Regions from separate parts of the Lelliottia sp. EB106-05-01-XG201 genome, predicted to be linked through region 2. Evidence: predicted binding sites of a transcription regulator. Region 2 holds the regulator's gene; the other holds the start of a gene.
What was found. Region 2 encodes LexA, which represses DNA repair genes until DNA is damaged. Its sites were predicted from a motif close to TNCTGTATGTACATACAGNA; they were not measured.
Positions count from the first base shown of each region.

Region 1 (7,895 bases), 2.3 Mb from region 2:
CGCCTGCGCACTGCGGCTGGCCAGGGTACGCACTTCCCCGGCGACCACGGCAAATCCGCGGCCTTGTTCACCCGCTCGTGCGGCTTCAACGGCGGCGTTCAGTGCCAGAATGTTGGTCTGGAAGGCGATGCTGTCGATCACGCTGGTGATGTGGGCAATTTGCTGAGAGCTGTCGGCAATTTCGGTCATGGTGCGGATGACGTTATTCACCACGCGTCCGCCGCGATCGGCGGTTTCCGAGGCATTTTTCGCCAGCAGCGTCGCCTGACGGGCATTATCGGAGTTCTGTTTCACCGTCGCGGTCAGCTCTTCCATGCTGGCCGCCGTCTCTTCCAGGGAAGAGGCCTGCTGCTCGGTACGGGCGGAGAGATCGTTACTGCCCGCCGCGATTTCGCCTGCGCCGGTGTAGATCGAATCGGTACTGCCGCGCACCGCGCTGACGGTGCTCACCAGCGAGGTTTGCATCTCATGCAGACCCGCCGCCAGCTGACCCATCTCATTGCGGCTGTCGATGGAAATCGTCTGCGTCAGATCGCCACTGGCGATGGTGCGAATATGGTTCATCACGCTGCGCAGGGGCTTCAGCAGCAGGTGCTGCAATCCTTGCCAGAACACGATCAGCACGGCAATCACCACCAGGAAAATGGTGCCGAGCGTCCACTGCATATGGGTAAAGCTGCTCTGGTTCTCTTTGGCGGCGGCTTTCAGCAGGGTGTTATTTTCCGCGCGCCAGCGGGTGTAGACGGCCTCCATATCATCCTGAGCCTGCTGGGCGTCGAGATCGCCATACGCCTGATAGTTATCGGCACGCAGATACTCAATCGACAGGCGCATCACCTCGTGCATCTGGGTGTACGCTTTCTGCATTTCGGTGGTCAGTGCCTGACTCTGGCCCTGCACGGGCGGCATCGCCTGCCAGGCACTATAGTAGTTTTCAGCTTTGGTCAGAGAGTCACCCGCGTTACCGAGCAGCTTGTTGATTGCCGCCAGAGAGGCCGGATCGCGCTGATTTTTAAGGTAACGAATGGCGACGCGTGTGACCGTGACGCGGGTTTTGACCAGCGTATTGACGCTGTCGCTCAGGCTCTCCTGCTGCGCATTGAGGCTGCCTGAGTTCTGGAAATTATGACGGTCGTTACTGACGGCGGAATAGAACAATCCCCCCGTGACGACTTGCAACAGGCAGAATATAGTGAGAGCAAAGACAATCCCGGTAATGACGTGCAGATTTTTCAGCATGACGGAAGCCCATTTGATGTGCAGAAGTTGCATCATTGTTATCGACGTAGTGGGGCTAAACTTTAATTTTACTAATGCTTAATCAACAGGCTGATGAATATGACCCGAATTGATAAAAGTGGCAGTTATATGTTAGGTACGCATTTCGTTAACCGACTCGGCTATGGGGCGATGCAGCTGGCGGGGCCAGGCGTGTTTGGTCCGCCGAAGGATAAAGAGGCGGCGCTGGCGGTGCTGCGCGAAGCGGTGGCCGCTGGGGTAAATCACATCGATACCAGTGATTTTTACGGCCCGCATGTGACTAACCAGTTGATTCGGGAAGCGCTCCATCCCTACCGGGACGATCTGACGATCGTCACCAAAATCGGCGCCCGTCGTGGGGAAGATGCCTCCTGGCTGCCGGCGTTTTCGGCTCAGGAACTCACCCAGGCGGTGCACGATAACCTGCGAAATTTACAGCTGGACGTGCTGGATGTGGTGAACCTGCGCATTATGTTCAGCGCGCACGGGCCTGCCGAGGGATCGATCGAAGAACCATTAGCCACGCTGGTGGAACTGCAGCGTCAGGGGCTGGTGCGACATATTGGTCTGAGTAATGTGACCGCCGCGCAAATTGCGCAGGCGCAGAGCATCACGCCGATCGTCTGTGTGCAAAACCTCTATAATATCGTTAATCGTAGCGACGATGCACTGATTGACGGCCTGGCGGAGCAGGGGATTGCCTATGTGCCGTTCTTCCCGTTAGGGGGATTTACGCCGCTGCAATCATCCGGTCTGCAGGCAGTCGCCGATTCACTGGGTGCCACGCCGATGCAGATTGCGCTGGCGTGGCTGCTGAAACGCTCGCCGAATATTCTGCTGATCCCGGGCACCTCGTCGGTGGCGCATCTGCATGAAAACCTGGCGGCTGGCGACCTGGTGTTGCCGGATGAGGCTCTCGCCTCGCTGAACGCGCTGGCGGAATAACGCGCCCGCCTCACGGCCACGCGTTTACTCGGTGGCCGCTTGCGTCATTCGACTTCTTCTGTGCAGTTCCAGCGCTTCGGCGACAATCTCCTGCTTGCTGAGCCGCGTTTCATACGCCGTGGCCCGGACATATTCGACCAGCGCAGACTGAATTCTGGCGCTTAACATTTTTAAGTCCGCATCCTTTGCGGTGCCGCGTGCTACACGCTTGTCCGGGTAATCTCGGCTTGGCATTGCTCAAGTCCTCCAAACGTTGTCTTGTTAATTCGTGCTGTGAAATATGCGTGGAGAGTGAAAACAAGTCAACTTTCTAAAACTGCGGTTTAATTTGTATTAAATCCGTTAAAAATCTGCCCGCCTTTTGCGCTGCTTTTCATTTGAAAGGGGAAAGGCTTGAGTATGGAAAGTGGGCAAAATAGCGGAAACTACGCATCCGCTTTTGCATACTGTGTAAACGCTTCCATTTTCTGCATATCACATTTATGAACGTATTCCGAAGTAATCATAAATCCGCTCAATGAATTACAGAAGTGTGAGCCATTAAACACACTGGCAGCGCTAAATGTTTACATATGCAATTTACTGCTTTTCTATGCATGACAAAATTACGGCGTCGTTTTTTTCGCCGACAGTGCGCTGAAAGACGGGGGCGAAGGATGTAACATCTCCGCAAAGAACGGGCGAAATGGCAGGTAAAAAAACAGCATAAAATTCTGAGAAAGTTTTATTTTAGTGATTTTGTAGTGTCTGTTTTTTATATAAAGTGACCTCGTTTATGTTTGTTAGTGTGCTATGTTTTTAATTGTAGTGTATGTGAAGCGTGTTGCGTTTCGATAAGGGCAGGCTGGCAACTCACATCCGTGATAGTAATCTGTGTTATTCTTTGCGGATTGGCGCTATCAGGAAGTCATGGGTATGTATCACCTTTTCTTAGAATTCGATAATCTTGAACCCGGCGTGAAGTCTGTAGAAGATCTGAAGTATGTCATCCGCGATGACAAACACACCGCCTTTGTGATGAGTGCGGTGGTGGCGAGATTTATCAAAGATGCGCTGATCATGAACCAGACGATCACCAGCCTGAAAAACTGCCGTTTCGCGTTTGCGAACGGGGCCGAGTTCGTCGAATTCGACAGCAAAGGTCAGTCAACGCGATTCACCGACACGCCGGACTGGTTCATCACACCAGGCGCGTTTGCGCGCTCTCAGTGGCTGGTGAACCACGAACTTCACGATCTGATGACCCCGCAGTTTATCTCTACCTTCCTCGAAATGTTCTCTGATGTGAAGAAACGCCGCGAGCACTGCAATCTGCTGTTTGATCTCCAGCTCGAAGAGAGCCCGAAACGCGGGAAAACCGGCGTGAAAGCGGCCCGTCAAACCCGCGGCTCCACGAAACAGAAGATTTCTGATTTGGGATCTTTCGAATTATTCAGCCAGTTCTTTACCCGTCTGAAAAAAGCCGTCGAGGCTAACCAGTTTCCGACGGTGCAAGTGCTGACGGACATCGACGAAGTTGCCAAAGTACCCGGCCCCCTGAAAAGCGCCGTGCGCACCTGGTTTAAAGCGATTTCGTCCGAGCTGCCGCCCAACAGCAAACGGGTAGGGGCCGGAAATGCCGCGCTGTTCTGCGCACCGGTTCGCGCGCAAATCCAGCACATCGAAGCCTACGGCGTCGAGCGGTATTACAAGAAGCTGTCGAAAGCGATTGCCGACGGCGGCGAGCGCTACATCGCCGATTTCACCTTTAAACTGTAGGGCTGAAACTGTTCATCAGGATAAACGTCGGCTCTTTTCGCTGGTGCTGATTGATCAGCGGCACCAGACGCCGGAAGTGTTCGCTCGCACAGTGCACATCCAGCGCCGCGCGATCCGGCCACTCTTCGATAAAGACAAAATGCCCTGCATCTTTCTCATCCACGTATAAATCGTAAGCCATGCACAGCGGCTCCCGCTTTGTGGCTTCCACCAGCGCGCGGTAGAGCGGGAGGACGGTCTCTATGGCTTCCGGTTTAATAAAATCTTCGGCGATAACTTTCAGCATGATCTCTCCTTTTAAATTCCCTGTGGTGTCAACGGCTTCATTTTCGCGAGCCAGAATCGACTTGATCTGACCGGTTAATGCATAATACTGTATTTATATACAGTTATTATCAGGTTGACCATCATGAATCCCGTTTTTTCATGTGAATTGAAAGAAATCATCGAATTACCCCTTTTTCTGGAGCGTGTCCCGTGCGGCTTTCCCAGCCCGGCGCAGGATTATGTCGAGGATCGTCTCGATCTCAACAAGCTTCTCATCCAGCATCCCAGCGCCACCTATTTCGTGAAGGTGAGCGGCGATTCGATGATCGGCGCAGGGATTGGCGACGGGGATCTGCTGGTGATCGACCGCTCGTTAACGGCTGAGCATGGAGATATTGTGGTGGCGGCGATTGCGGGGGAGTTCACGGTGAAAGAGCTGCGAACCCGTCCGTATCTCCATCTGCTGCCGCACAACAAAAACTTTTCTCCCATCGTTTTCCAGTCAGAGGACGAACTGCAACTCTTTGGCGTGGTGACGCACACCGTGAAATCGCACCGACATGTTCGCGCTCGTTGATGTCAACAGTTTCTACACCTCCTGCGAAACCGTGTTTCGTCCCGATCTGCTGGGTAAACCGGTGGTGGTGGTGTCGAATAATGACGGATGCATTATCTCCCGCTCGGCAGAAGCCAAAAAGCTGGGCATCAAAATGGGCGCGCCCTATTTTAAGATCAAAGACGAGCTGCGGCGGCAGAACGTGGCGGTGTTTAGCTCGAACTATGCGCTGTACGCGGATCTGAGCCATCGCGTGATGTCGATTCTCACGGAGATGGCACCCGCGGTGGAAGTCTATTCCATCGATGAGGCGTTTATTAATGTCTCCGGCGTGGCGAACTGCATTGCGCTGGAGACGTTTGGCCGCCAGATCCGCGAGCAGATCCTGAAAAATACCGGGCTGACCGTCGGCGTCGGCATCGCGCCGACCAAAACCCTCGCCAAGCTGGCCAATTTTGCGGCGAAAACATGGAGTAAAACCAAAGGCGTGGTGGATCTGTCGGATCCTGAGCGCCAGCGAAAATTGCTTGCGCTGGTGCCGGTGGGCGAAGTGTGGGGCGTGGGGCGGCGAATCGGCAAGAAACTCAATCTGATGGGGATTGAAAACGCGCTGCAGCTGGCGGAGTGCTCAACCTGGGTGATCCGCAAACACTTTAACGTGGTGCTGGAGCGCACGGTGCGCGAGCTGCGCGGCGAACCCTGCCTGGAGATGGATGAGTTTGCACCCGCCAAACAGCAGATAATCTGTAGCCGCTCCTTTGGGCAACGCATCACCGAGTACCGCGATATGCAGCAGGCGGTGTGCGCCTACGCGGAGCGGGCGGCGGAGAAACTGCGGGCGGAAAGGCAGTATTGCTGCGTGATCAGCGTCTTTATGCGCACCAGCCCACACGCCGAAAACGAAGTGTTCTATGGCCCGCAGGCCAGCGGTCGGCTGGCAATCCCGTCGAACGATACGCGCGACATTATCCGCGTCGCCGGCCAGGCGCTGGAGCGGATCTGGCAGGATGGTTTTCGCTACATGAAAGCGGGCGTGATGCTGAGTGATTTTTTCAGCCAGGGCGTCGCGCAGTTGAACCTGTTTGATGACTATCAGCCCCGACACAACAGTCAGGCGCTGATGCAGACTATCGACAGGTTAAATCTCTCCGGGCGCGGCACGGTATGGTTTGCCGGTCAGGGAAGTCAGAAAAACTGGGCCATGAAGCGCGAAATGCTCTCGCCTGGATATACGACGCGCTACGCGGATCTACCTGTGGCGAAATAAACGTTTTCCCTGAACGTCTGAGCCAGTAAGCTCTTGCCGTGACTTTTTCTGGGCCGTTTATGAACAATCTCGCGTTAATCTATCGCCGTTTTGGTGAGCCTGAGTCGGTGCTGCAAGCGGAAGCTTTCCGCTTCGATCGGCTGAACCCCGGTCAGTTACGGGTGAAGATGCTTTACTCCCCGATCAACGCCTCAGATCTGATCCCCATCACCGGCGCTTATCGCCATCGCACGCCGCTGCCTGCGGTGGCGGGCTATGAGGGGGTCGGCGTGGTGATTGACGGGTCAACCGAACTGATGGGAAAACGCGTACTGCCGCTGCGCGGGCAGGGAACCTGGCAGCAGGTGGTGGATTGCCCGGCGGATTTGGCGATTGTGGTGCCCGATTATATCGACTCCATGCTGGCTGCCCGCGCGTACATTAATCCGCTCGCCGCGCAGCTGATGCTCAAACTCTATCCCCCGCAGGGAAAACGCGTGCTGCTGACGGCGGCCGGGTCAGACTGCGCGGTGCTGCTGGGACAGTGGGCGCTCAGCGCAGGGGCTGAAGCCGTGTATGGCATTCACCGTTCCGCCGTCCACGCCGGGCGGCTCAAGGCGCTGGGGATCACGCCGATTTCACAGCACGACACGGCAGCGATTCGCGCCATCGCCAGCGATGCGGAGATAGTCTACGACGCCACGGGAGGCGAGGTAGCAGAACAGATTCTGGAAAGGCTGCCCGAGGCGGGGGTTTTTGTCTGCTACGGCCTGTTGTCCGGGCAGATGTTCAGGCAGCAAAAGCAGGTGCGCTGGTTCCATATCCGCAATTATCTGGATGCAATGAGCGCAGACGCGTGGCAGGGGCAGTTTCGTGAAATCTGGCCGAAACTACAGGCCAGTTCCATTGGGGATGCCACGCTGTTTTCCCTCACCGCGTGGCGTTCGGCGCTGGCCTGTTACCGCGAGGCGGGCAGGATCGCAAAGCCGATGTTTAGATTCAGCGATGGCTGACGTCGCTCAGCAGCACGGCGATGCTCTGGCCGCCCGCCGTCTGCTCCAGCGCAATCTTCACAATAATGGTCAGCGGCACGGAGAGCAGCATCCCGACCGGGCCGAGCAGCCAGCCCCAGAAGATTAACGATAAAAAGACCACCAGCGTCGACAGCCCCAGCCCGCGGCCCATCATGCGCGGTTCAAGAATGTTCCCGAACACCAGGTTAATGATCAGATAACCTGTCAGCACAATCAGCGCGTCGTACAATCCACTAAACACCAGCACCTGGGCGATAGGGGGAATGGCGGCCAGCACCGAGCCGATGTTGGGAATATAGTTGAGCGCAAAGGCCAGCAGCCCCCAGACAAAGGCAAAGCGCACGTCCAGCGCGGCGAGCATGGCCCAGGCGACCAGACCCGTCACAATACTTATGGCCGTTTTCAGCACCAGATAGCGCGACACGCTGTCCAGCGCCCGCTGAATCGCCTCCATCCCTTCCACCGGGCGGGACATGATCTGCTGCAGTTTCATCGGCAGTTGCGGGACTTCGATCAGCATAAACACCACCGTCAGCAGCAGCAGGAATATCGAGGTCATAGCGCTCGAAAGCTGCGACAGCAGGGCCGTCACCAGAGTCATGGCGGCGTTCGGGTCGATATACTTCAGCAACTCCTCCACGGAGACTTCAATCCCGGCGCGCTGCAGCCAGGGTTCGAGGTGCTGGAGCGGCACGACCAGCGAGGAGCGGTATTGCGGAAGGGTGCGCGCCAGCTCGTTCAGGGAGGTTCCCAGATACGCCACCAGCAGCACCATCGCCAGAATGATCACCGTGATAAGCAAGGAAATCGCCAGCACGCGCGGAACGCG
Region 1 covers NZ_JBYTDV010000001.1:2,564,925-2,572,819, reverse strand. Annotated here, with positions in the region: gene tcp (methyl-accepting chemotaxis citrate transducer) at 1-1,239, opposite strand, end outside; gene AC3WS9_RS12100 (aldo/keto reductase family oxidoreductase) at 1,339-2,205, shown strand; gene AC3WS9_RS12095 (hypothetical protein) at 2,230-2,373, opposite strand; gene AC3WS9_RS12090 (hypothetical protein) at 3,121-3,963, shown strand; gene AC3WS9_RS12085 (putative quinol monooxygenase) at 3,953-4,249, opposite strand; gene umuD (translesion error-prone DNA polymerase V autoproteolytic subunit) at 4,373-4,807, shown strand; gene umuC (translesion error-prone DNA polymerase V subunit UmuC) at 4,791-6,053, shown strand; gene AC3WS9_RS12070 (zinc-dependent alcohol dehydrogenase family protein) at 6,113-7,045, shown strand; gene AC3WS9_RS12065 (AI-2E family transporter) at 7,032-7,895, opposite strand, start outside.
Region 1: umuD (translesion error-prone DNA polymerase V autoproteolytic subunit) is a predicted target of LexA. The motif match lies at 4,335-4,354, and genes of this name have one in related genera.

Region 2 (7,895 bases):
GAGACCGGCACATCGGCGATATCAAACTGACGCGCCACCGCCACGCCGTAATCGGAAACAATTGCTGCCCGGCCAGACGCGGTGGAGTTGAGGTTTTTGGTGATTTGATCCGAACCATTCAGGGCCGCATCGAGCGCGACGCTTCCGGCCACCAGTTTGCTGTTCTGGATGCTGCGCAGATAATCAATATCCTGCTGGTCAATGGAAGAGCTGACGCGCGCGTGGGCGTAGCCTTTTGCCACGAAGGCAACCGCCAGGACATGGTTGGGAATGCTGACCGCAATTCCGGCACCGGCGTTAGCGCGGGCAGTTTTGCCTTTCAGATCGTCCAGCTCGTCAGCAAGATCTTTCGCCGCGCTCTGGAATTGGTTCACGGATCCTAAGGGATTGGCGATGATCTCAGCCGGTGTCAGGCTGTTGATCACATTGTCGTAGTGATCGACTTTATCGCTGATATCGTCGATCTGATCCTGCAGATTGTCTTTGTCGGTGATCTGCGCGCCGACCGAAGGCAGAATCACGGTAATGTCGTCATCCGGCTTAGACTTTGCCAGCAGCGCCGGGTTAATGAAGGCTCCACTACCGTAATTGCCCGAAGCAACGCCCGTACCACCCATCGCGTCACTACGCGCTTCTGCCCAGGTATTAGCGGCGGACGCCTCGTTTGCCACAAACAGGGAGACAGCGATGCTAACCACCGAAAATTTTAAATGTTTTTTCACAGTATGCTCGTTTTATAGTCTGTTATTTAACAACCCTGTTATCTCTTAAACAGGGACGAACTATTGCTGTGAATAACATCAAAAAGACACGCTATTTCCTTAAGTTAAATCTTCCGGCTGGCCTGTTGTAATTTGTGACGGCCCTCAATATTTATAGAAGAGGAAATTATTTTCGCCCAGGTTTTCCGTCATGCGGGCCAAAAAACTGCGGGGGATGGTCCACCCAGCGGTCCTCTCGGGTGGCGGCATACACCGGATTGAGCGGGTAATAGATGCGGTTGTGTTTTTTGTTCGCCTCGCCCACGACCAGCAGCCGAACCTCTTCCTCGGTGTTGTTGATAAAGGTGTGGCAGACCCCGGTTCCGGCCGGAAAACCGACGCTGTCGCCCGGCTCAAGTTTCCATAAATAACCGTTAATCCATGCCTGCGGATGCCCTTCAATCACGAAGATAAACTCCTCTTCGTCGCTTTCGGCGTGGGGATAGGAAGTGCGACGGCCCGGCGGCAGGCGTTCATGGTGAATACCGATCCGCCCCAGCCCCAGTTTTCGGGCCAGCGGCGCGCCGATAGCAAAGAGTTCGTCACTGTCCGGGTAAGTCGAATCGTCGGCACCTTCGACGTCGCGCCAGTGTCGGATGCAGTCAGGTCTTTTCATTCTGTTTATTCCCTTGTTTCGATGCGTCAGGTATAGCACACCGTGGCGGATCTCGGCGTTTTCAGCAGAACATGGTAAAGTGAGGGTTTTCCAGACTCCATACTCCGAGGTGCGACATGGACAAGACCACGATGCAAGATCTGCTGGCGCAAGCTGAAAAGCTCTGCGCTGAACGCAATGTGCGCCTGACCCCGCAGCGCCTTGAAGTGTTACGTCTGATGAGCCTGCAGCGCGGTGCCATCAGCGCCTACGATCTGCTCGACCTGCTGCGCGAAAGCGAGCCCCAGGCGAAACCGCCAACGGTCTATCGTGCGCTGGATTTCCTGCTGGAACAAGGGTTTGTTCATAAGGTCGAGTCGACAAACAGCTACGTGCTGTGCCATCTGTTCGATCAGCCAACGCACACTTCGGCCATGTTTATCTGCGATCGCTGCGGTGCGGTCAAAGAAGAAGGGGCGGAAGGCGTGGAAGACATTATGCATTCGCTGGCGGCAAAAATGGGCTTTGCCCTGCGCCATAACGTGATTGAAGCGCACGGGTTGTGCTCGGCGTGTGTCGAAGTGGAAGCCTGTCGCCATCAGGGCGAGTGCCAGCACGATCACTCCATTTTAGTGAAGAAAAAACCGCGCTAAAAACAAAGCGGGCGGCTGTTAGGCCGCCCTCAGGGATTGTACTTCCGTGTACAACGGGTAGAACTCTGTTACCAGCGGTAGTCGTTGCGTTTTTCCCAGTCAACAACCTCTTTTTCCGCCTGATCTTTCGCGTAGCCGTAGCGTTCCTGAATCTTACCGACCAGCTGTTCGCGTTTACCTTCAATGACGGTCACGTCATCATCGGTCAGTTTACCCCACTGTTCTTTCGCTTTACCTTTGAACTGTTTCCAGTTACCGCCGATTTCGTCTTTATTCATAATCATATCCTCATCGTTCGGTTATCACGTAAAATTCGTGTCGTCCGTTACGTTCATTTCTGCTGGACGTGATATTAATTGTAGATAAGGATTTGGCAGACGTTGAGAGATTCAGAATCTTTAACCGTTTCGTCAAACGAAGCCACTACGCAAACCAGGTATTATTGCGCCAGTGACGCCGCCAGATCACCGCCAGAGAGAGGCCGCGCAGAGCGAGGAACACCGCCAGGGCCAGCCACAAACCGTGATTGCCAAGCCAGGGCAGCGTGAAAAGTGTCAGGGCAAAACCGGCCGCCGCGACCGCCATGCTGTTTCGCATCTCAGCCCCGCGCGTCGCACCGATAAACATGCCGTCGAGCAAGTAGCACCACACCCCCACCACCGGTAAAACGACCTGCCAGAGAATGTAGTGATTTGCTAGCTCGCGCAGCTCAGGCAGCGAGGTTAAGAGCGCCACAATATTCGTTCCGAACAAAGCGTAGACGAGCGCGAAGCATAGTGCCACCAGTCCCGACTGCCGACAGGCCGCCCGCCACACCTCCTGCAACTGCCCCGTCTCGCGCGCACCATACGCCTGCCCTGAATGGGCTTCAACCGCATAGGCAAACCCGTCCAGCGCGTAGGCGGTGAAGGTCAGCAAGGTCATGAGGACCGCGTTCACCGCCACGATCTCCGGCCCGAGCCGCGCACCAAATACCGTTAGCGCGCCAAAGCAGAGTTGCAGCAGCAGCGAACGCAGCATGATGTCGCGGTTAAGCGCCAGCAGTTTGCGGATATTGCCGTGCCAGGCGGTTTTCAGCATCGCGAGTGTGATGCCACGCATCACCAGCACGCGTTTCACCATCCACAGGCCGATGAAGAAGGTGCCGTATTCCGCGACGACGGTCGCCAGCGCGGCCCCCTGCACGTTCATGTGCAGGCCCATCACCAGCCACAGATCGAGCACGATATTGAGCAGGTTTCCCACCACCAGCAGGATCACCGGCGCGCGGGCGTACTGTACGCCGAGCAGCCAGCCGAGCAAAACGAGGTTTGCCAGCGACGCCGGGGCGCTGAGCCAGCGGATTTCAAGGAAACGTCGCGCCTGTTCGAGCACGGCTTCACTGCCGCCGACCACGTGCAGCGCCAAATCGATCAGCGGCGTACGCAGCAGCACAATCAGCAGCCCTGCGCCGAGCGCAAGAATTAGCGGCTGGACCAGCGCACGAGCCAGACGAACCGGATCTTTGGCGCCAAATGCCTGGGCCGTCAGCCCGGTGGTGCTCATGCGTAAAAAGAGCAGCAGCATAAAGAGGAAACTGGTCGCCGTCGCGCCGATGGCCACGCCGCCGAGATAAACAGGGGAATCCAGATGGCCAATCACCGCCGTATCGACCAGCCCTAGCAGGGGAACGGTGATATTGGAGAAAATCATCGGCAGCGCAAGACGCCACAATGCCTTGTCTGAGGGAGTCAGCAGAGACATGAGAAAGTACCGGGAAAGATAAGAGACAGTCAGGCTGCGGAAAGACCGCAGCCTGTCAGAGAGACATTACAGCCATTCGCCGTTGCGGATCACGCCCACAGCCAGACCTTCGATGGAGAAAGCCTGTTCGCGGAGATCGACCACAATCGGGGAGAACTCGCTGTTTTCTGGCAGCAGCTGTACCGTGTTGCCCTGTTTTTTCAGGCGCTTCACGGTCACTTCGTCGTCGATGCGCGCAACCACAACCTGGCCGTTACGCACATCCTGGGTTTTGTGAACCGCCAGCAAATCGCCGTCCAGAATGCCGATGTCTTTCATGGACATCCCGCTGACGCGCAGCAGGAAATCAGCACTCGGTTTGAACATCGCCGGATCGACCTGGTAATGCCCTTCAATGTGTTGCTGTGCCAGCAGAGGCTCACCCGCTGCGACACGGCCCACCAGTGGCAGACCCTCTTCTTCTTCCACCAGCAGGCGAATGCCGCGTGACGCACCCGAAACAATCTCAAGGACGCCTTTACGCGCCAGCGCTTTGAGGTGCTCTTCAGCGGCATTTGGAGAACGGAAGCCCAGACGCTGCGCGATTTCCGCACGCGTTGGTGGCATTCCCGTCTGGCTGATGTGATCCCGAATAAGATCGAACACCTCTTGCTGTCTGGCCGTTAACGCTTTCATTCCGCCCCCTGGGTGTATATACAGTTATGCTGTGAGTATATACAGTCAAAGGTGATTTTGGAATCAAAAACTGCACAAAAAACCAGAGACTTATTCGATTCCTGAAGGCTTATCGAAAATGTGACCAAAGAAGCGTGATCCAGGTGATGGCAGCGATGATAATCGCCAGCAGCACGGCGGCAGAGCCCATATCTTTTGCGCGGCCCGAGAGTTCGTGGAAATCAGACCCGATGCGATCCACCACCGCTTCGATAGCACTGTTCAGAATTTCCACTATCATCACCAGAAGGACTGAACCAATGAGAAGCACGCGGGTAATAGGATCAACATCGAGGAAACAGGCGATGATCACCGCGACGACGGCGGCAACCCCCTCCTGGCGAAACGCAGCTTCATTGATCCATGCGGCGCGGAAACCTTTCCATGAATATCCGGCAGCTTTGATGATTCGGGTTAACCCAGTGGTATTATTGGCCATTAAAAGAACCTTTTCTTAGATTTAGCGTCAGTAACTATAGCTGTAGCGCATTGCCATGCAGCCTGAAGTATGACCGGTAACAACAGAAATTTTGCGCGCTTTCTGTTATCCTTGCGCCGCATTTGCATTATTAACCAGAGGCTTTACATCGTTTATGTCCGGCTGGCCACGAATTTACTACAAATTACTTAATTTACCATTAAGCGTCCTGGTAAAAAGTAAGTCTATCCCGGCGGAACCCGCGCTGGAATTAGGGCTCGATACCTCGCGCCCAATTATGTACGTTTTGCCTTATAACTCGAAGGCAGACTTACTGACGCTGCGCGCCCAGTGTCTGGCGCACGACTTACCCGATCCGCTCGAACCCCTTGAGGTCGACGGAACGCTGCTGCCGCGCTACGTGTTTATTCACGGCGGGCCGCGCGTGTTCACCTATTACACGCCGAAAGAAGAGTCGATTAAGCTATTCCATGACTATCTCGATCTGCACCGCAGCAACCCCAGCCTGGATGTCCAGATGGTGCCGGTGTCGGTGATGTTTGGTCGTCGTCCTGGACGTCAGAAAGGCGAAGAGAACCCGCCGCTGCGCATGCTGAATGGTATTCAGAAATTCTTTGCCGTCTCATGGCTGGGGCGCGACAGCTTTGTGCGTTTCTCCCCTTCCGTTTCGCTGCGCCGCATGGCGGATGAACACGGCACGGACAAGATTATTGCCCAGAAACTGGCTCGCGTGGCGCGTATGCACTTCGCCCGTCAGCGTCTGGCGGCCGTTGGCCCGCGTCTGCCTGCGCGTCAGGATCTGTTCAACAAACTGCTGGCCTCGAAAGCCATTGCTCGCGCCGTCGAAGACGAAGCGCGCAGCAAGAAAATCTCTCACGAGAAAGCCCAGCAGAACGCGATTGCCCTGATGGAAGAGATTGCGGCCAACTTCTCCTACGAGATGATCCGCCTCTCCGACCGTATCCTGAGCTTCACCTGGAACCGTCTCTATCAGGGGATTAACGTCCACAACGCCGAGCGCGTGCGCCAGCTGGCCCACGACGGCCACGAGATTGTCTATGTGCCTTGCCACCGCAGCCACATGGACTATCTGCTGCTGTCCTACGTCCTTTATCATCAGGGACTGGTGCCACCGCACATCGCCGCCGGTATCAACCTGAACTTCTGGCCAGCCGGCCCGATTTTCCGCCGTCTGGGTGCGTTCTTTATTCGTCGTACCTTCAAGGGCAACAAGCTCTACTCCACGGTGTTCCGCGAATATCTGGGCGAGCTGTTCAGCCGCGGCTATTCCGTTGAGTATTTCGTCGAAGGTGGCCGTTCTCGTACGGGCCGTCTGCTTGACCCGAAAACCGGCACCCTGTCGATGACCATTCAGGCGATGCTGCGCGGCGGTACGCGCCCTATTACGCTGGTGCCGATCTACATCGGTTACGAGCACGTGATGGAAGTGGGCACATACGCCAAAGAGCTGCGCGGCGCGACCAAAGAGAAAGAGAGCCTGCCTCAGATGCTGAAAGGCCTGAGCAAGCTGCGTAATCTCGGTCAGGGCTACGTCAACTTTGGCGAGCCGCTGCCGCTCATGACCTACCTGAATCAGCACGTTCCCGAGTGGCGCGAGTCTATCGACCCAATCGAAGCGATTCGCCCAGCCTGGCTGACGCCGACGGTGAATAACATCGCCGCCGATCTGATGGTGCGTATTAACAACGCCGGTGCAGCTAACGCCATGAACCTGTGCGTCACGGCGCTGCTGGCGTCTCGTCAGCGTTCACTGACGCGCGAACAGCTGACCGAGCAGCTCGATTGCTACCTGGACATTATGCGTAATGTCCCGTATTCCGCCGACTCTACCGTTCCATCTGCGACCGCCGGTCAGCTGATCGACCACGCGCTGCAGATGAACAAGTTCGAAGTCGAGAAAGATACGATCGGTGACATCATCATTCTGCCGCGCGAGCAGGCGGTGCTGATGACCTACTATCGCAACAACATCGCTCATATGCTGATGCTGCCGTCCCTGATGGCGGCGATCATCACTCAGCACCGCCGTATTTCCCGTCAGGAACTGCTGCGTCACGTTGAGACGCTCTATCCGATGCTGAAAGCCGAGCTGTTCCTGAGCTGGAGCAACGAAGAGCTGGCGATCGAGCTGGATAAACTGACCGCCGAGCTGCTACGTCAGGGTCTGATCGCGGTGAAAGACGATGAGCTGCATATCAATCCGTCGCGCTCCCGTACCCTGCAGCTGCTGGCCGCCGGTGCGCGCGAGACGTTGCAGCGCTACGCCATCACCTTCTGGCTGCTGAGCGCGAACCCGTCCATCAACCGTGGAACCCTGGAAAAAGAGAGCCGCACCCTGGCTCAGCGTCTGTCCGTGCTGCACGGCATTAACGCGCCAGAGTTCTTCGATAAAGCGGTGTTCAGCTCTCTGGTGCTGACGTTGCGTGATGAAGGCTATATCAGCGATACCGGCGATGCGGAACCTGAAGAGACGATGCGGGTTTACCAGATGCTGGCGGAGTTGATTACGTCTGATGTGCGTTTGACGATTGAGAGTGCGACGCAGGACGAGTAATAAAAAAGCCGGGTGGCGGCTTCGCCTTACCCGGCCTACGATTTAGCACAACATGTAGGCCCGGTAAGCGTAGCGCCACCGGGCTTTTTTTCAGGCAAAGTAACTCATCGCCAGCCCCAAAAACAGCACCAGGCCAACGTAGTTATTATTCAAAAATGCTTTGAAACAGGCTTCACGCTCGCGGTTGGCAATCAGCTTCTGCTGATACACAAACAGCATTCCCGCCACCAGCACCGACCAGTAAAACTCCCAGTTCAGGGCGTTCAGATAGCCAATCAGTACCATCAGCCCTAACACGGCGACCTGCAAAATTCCGATGATCAGCTTATCGTGACGACCAAACAGAATCGCCGTCGATTTGATGCCAATTTTCAGATCGTCATCGCGGTCCACCATGGCGTACTGTGTGTCATAC
Region 2 covers NZ_JBYTDV010000001.1:305,661-313,555, reverse strand. Annotated here, with positions in the region: gene AC3WS9_RS01425 (conjugal transfer protein TraF) at 1-722, opposite strand, end outside; gene AC3WS9_RS01420 (cupin domain-containing protein) at 889-1,377, opposite strand; gene zur (zinc uptake transcriptional repressor Zur) at 1,494-2,009, shown strand; gene AC3WS9_RS01410 (CsbD family protein) at 2,078-2,287, opposite strand; gene dinF (MATE family efflux transporter DinF) at 2,433-3,752, opposite strand; gene lexA (transcriptional repressor LexA) at 3,819-4,427, opposite strand; gene AC3WS9_RS01395 (diacylglycerol kinase) at 4,537-4,905, opposite strand; gene plsB (glycerol-3-phosphate 1-O-acyltransferase PlsB) at 5,060-7,480, shown strand; gene ubiA (4-hydroxybenzoate octaprenyltransferase) at 7,571-7,895, opposite strand, start outside.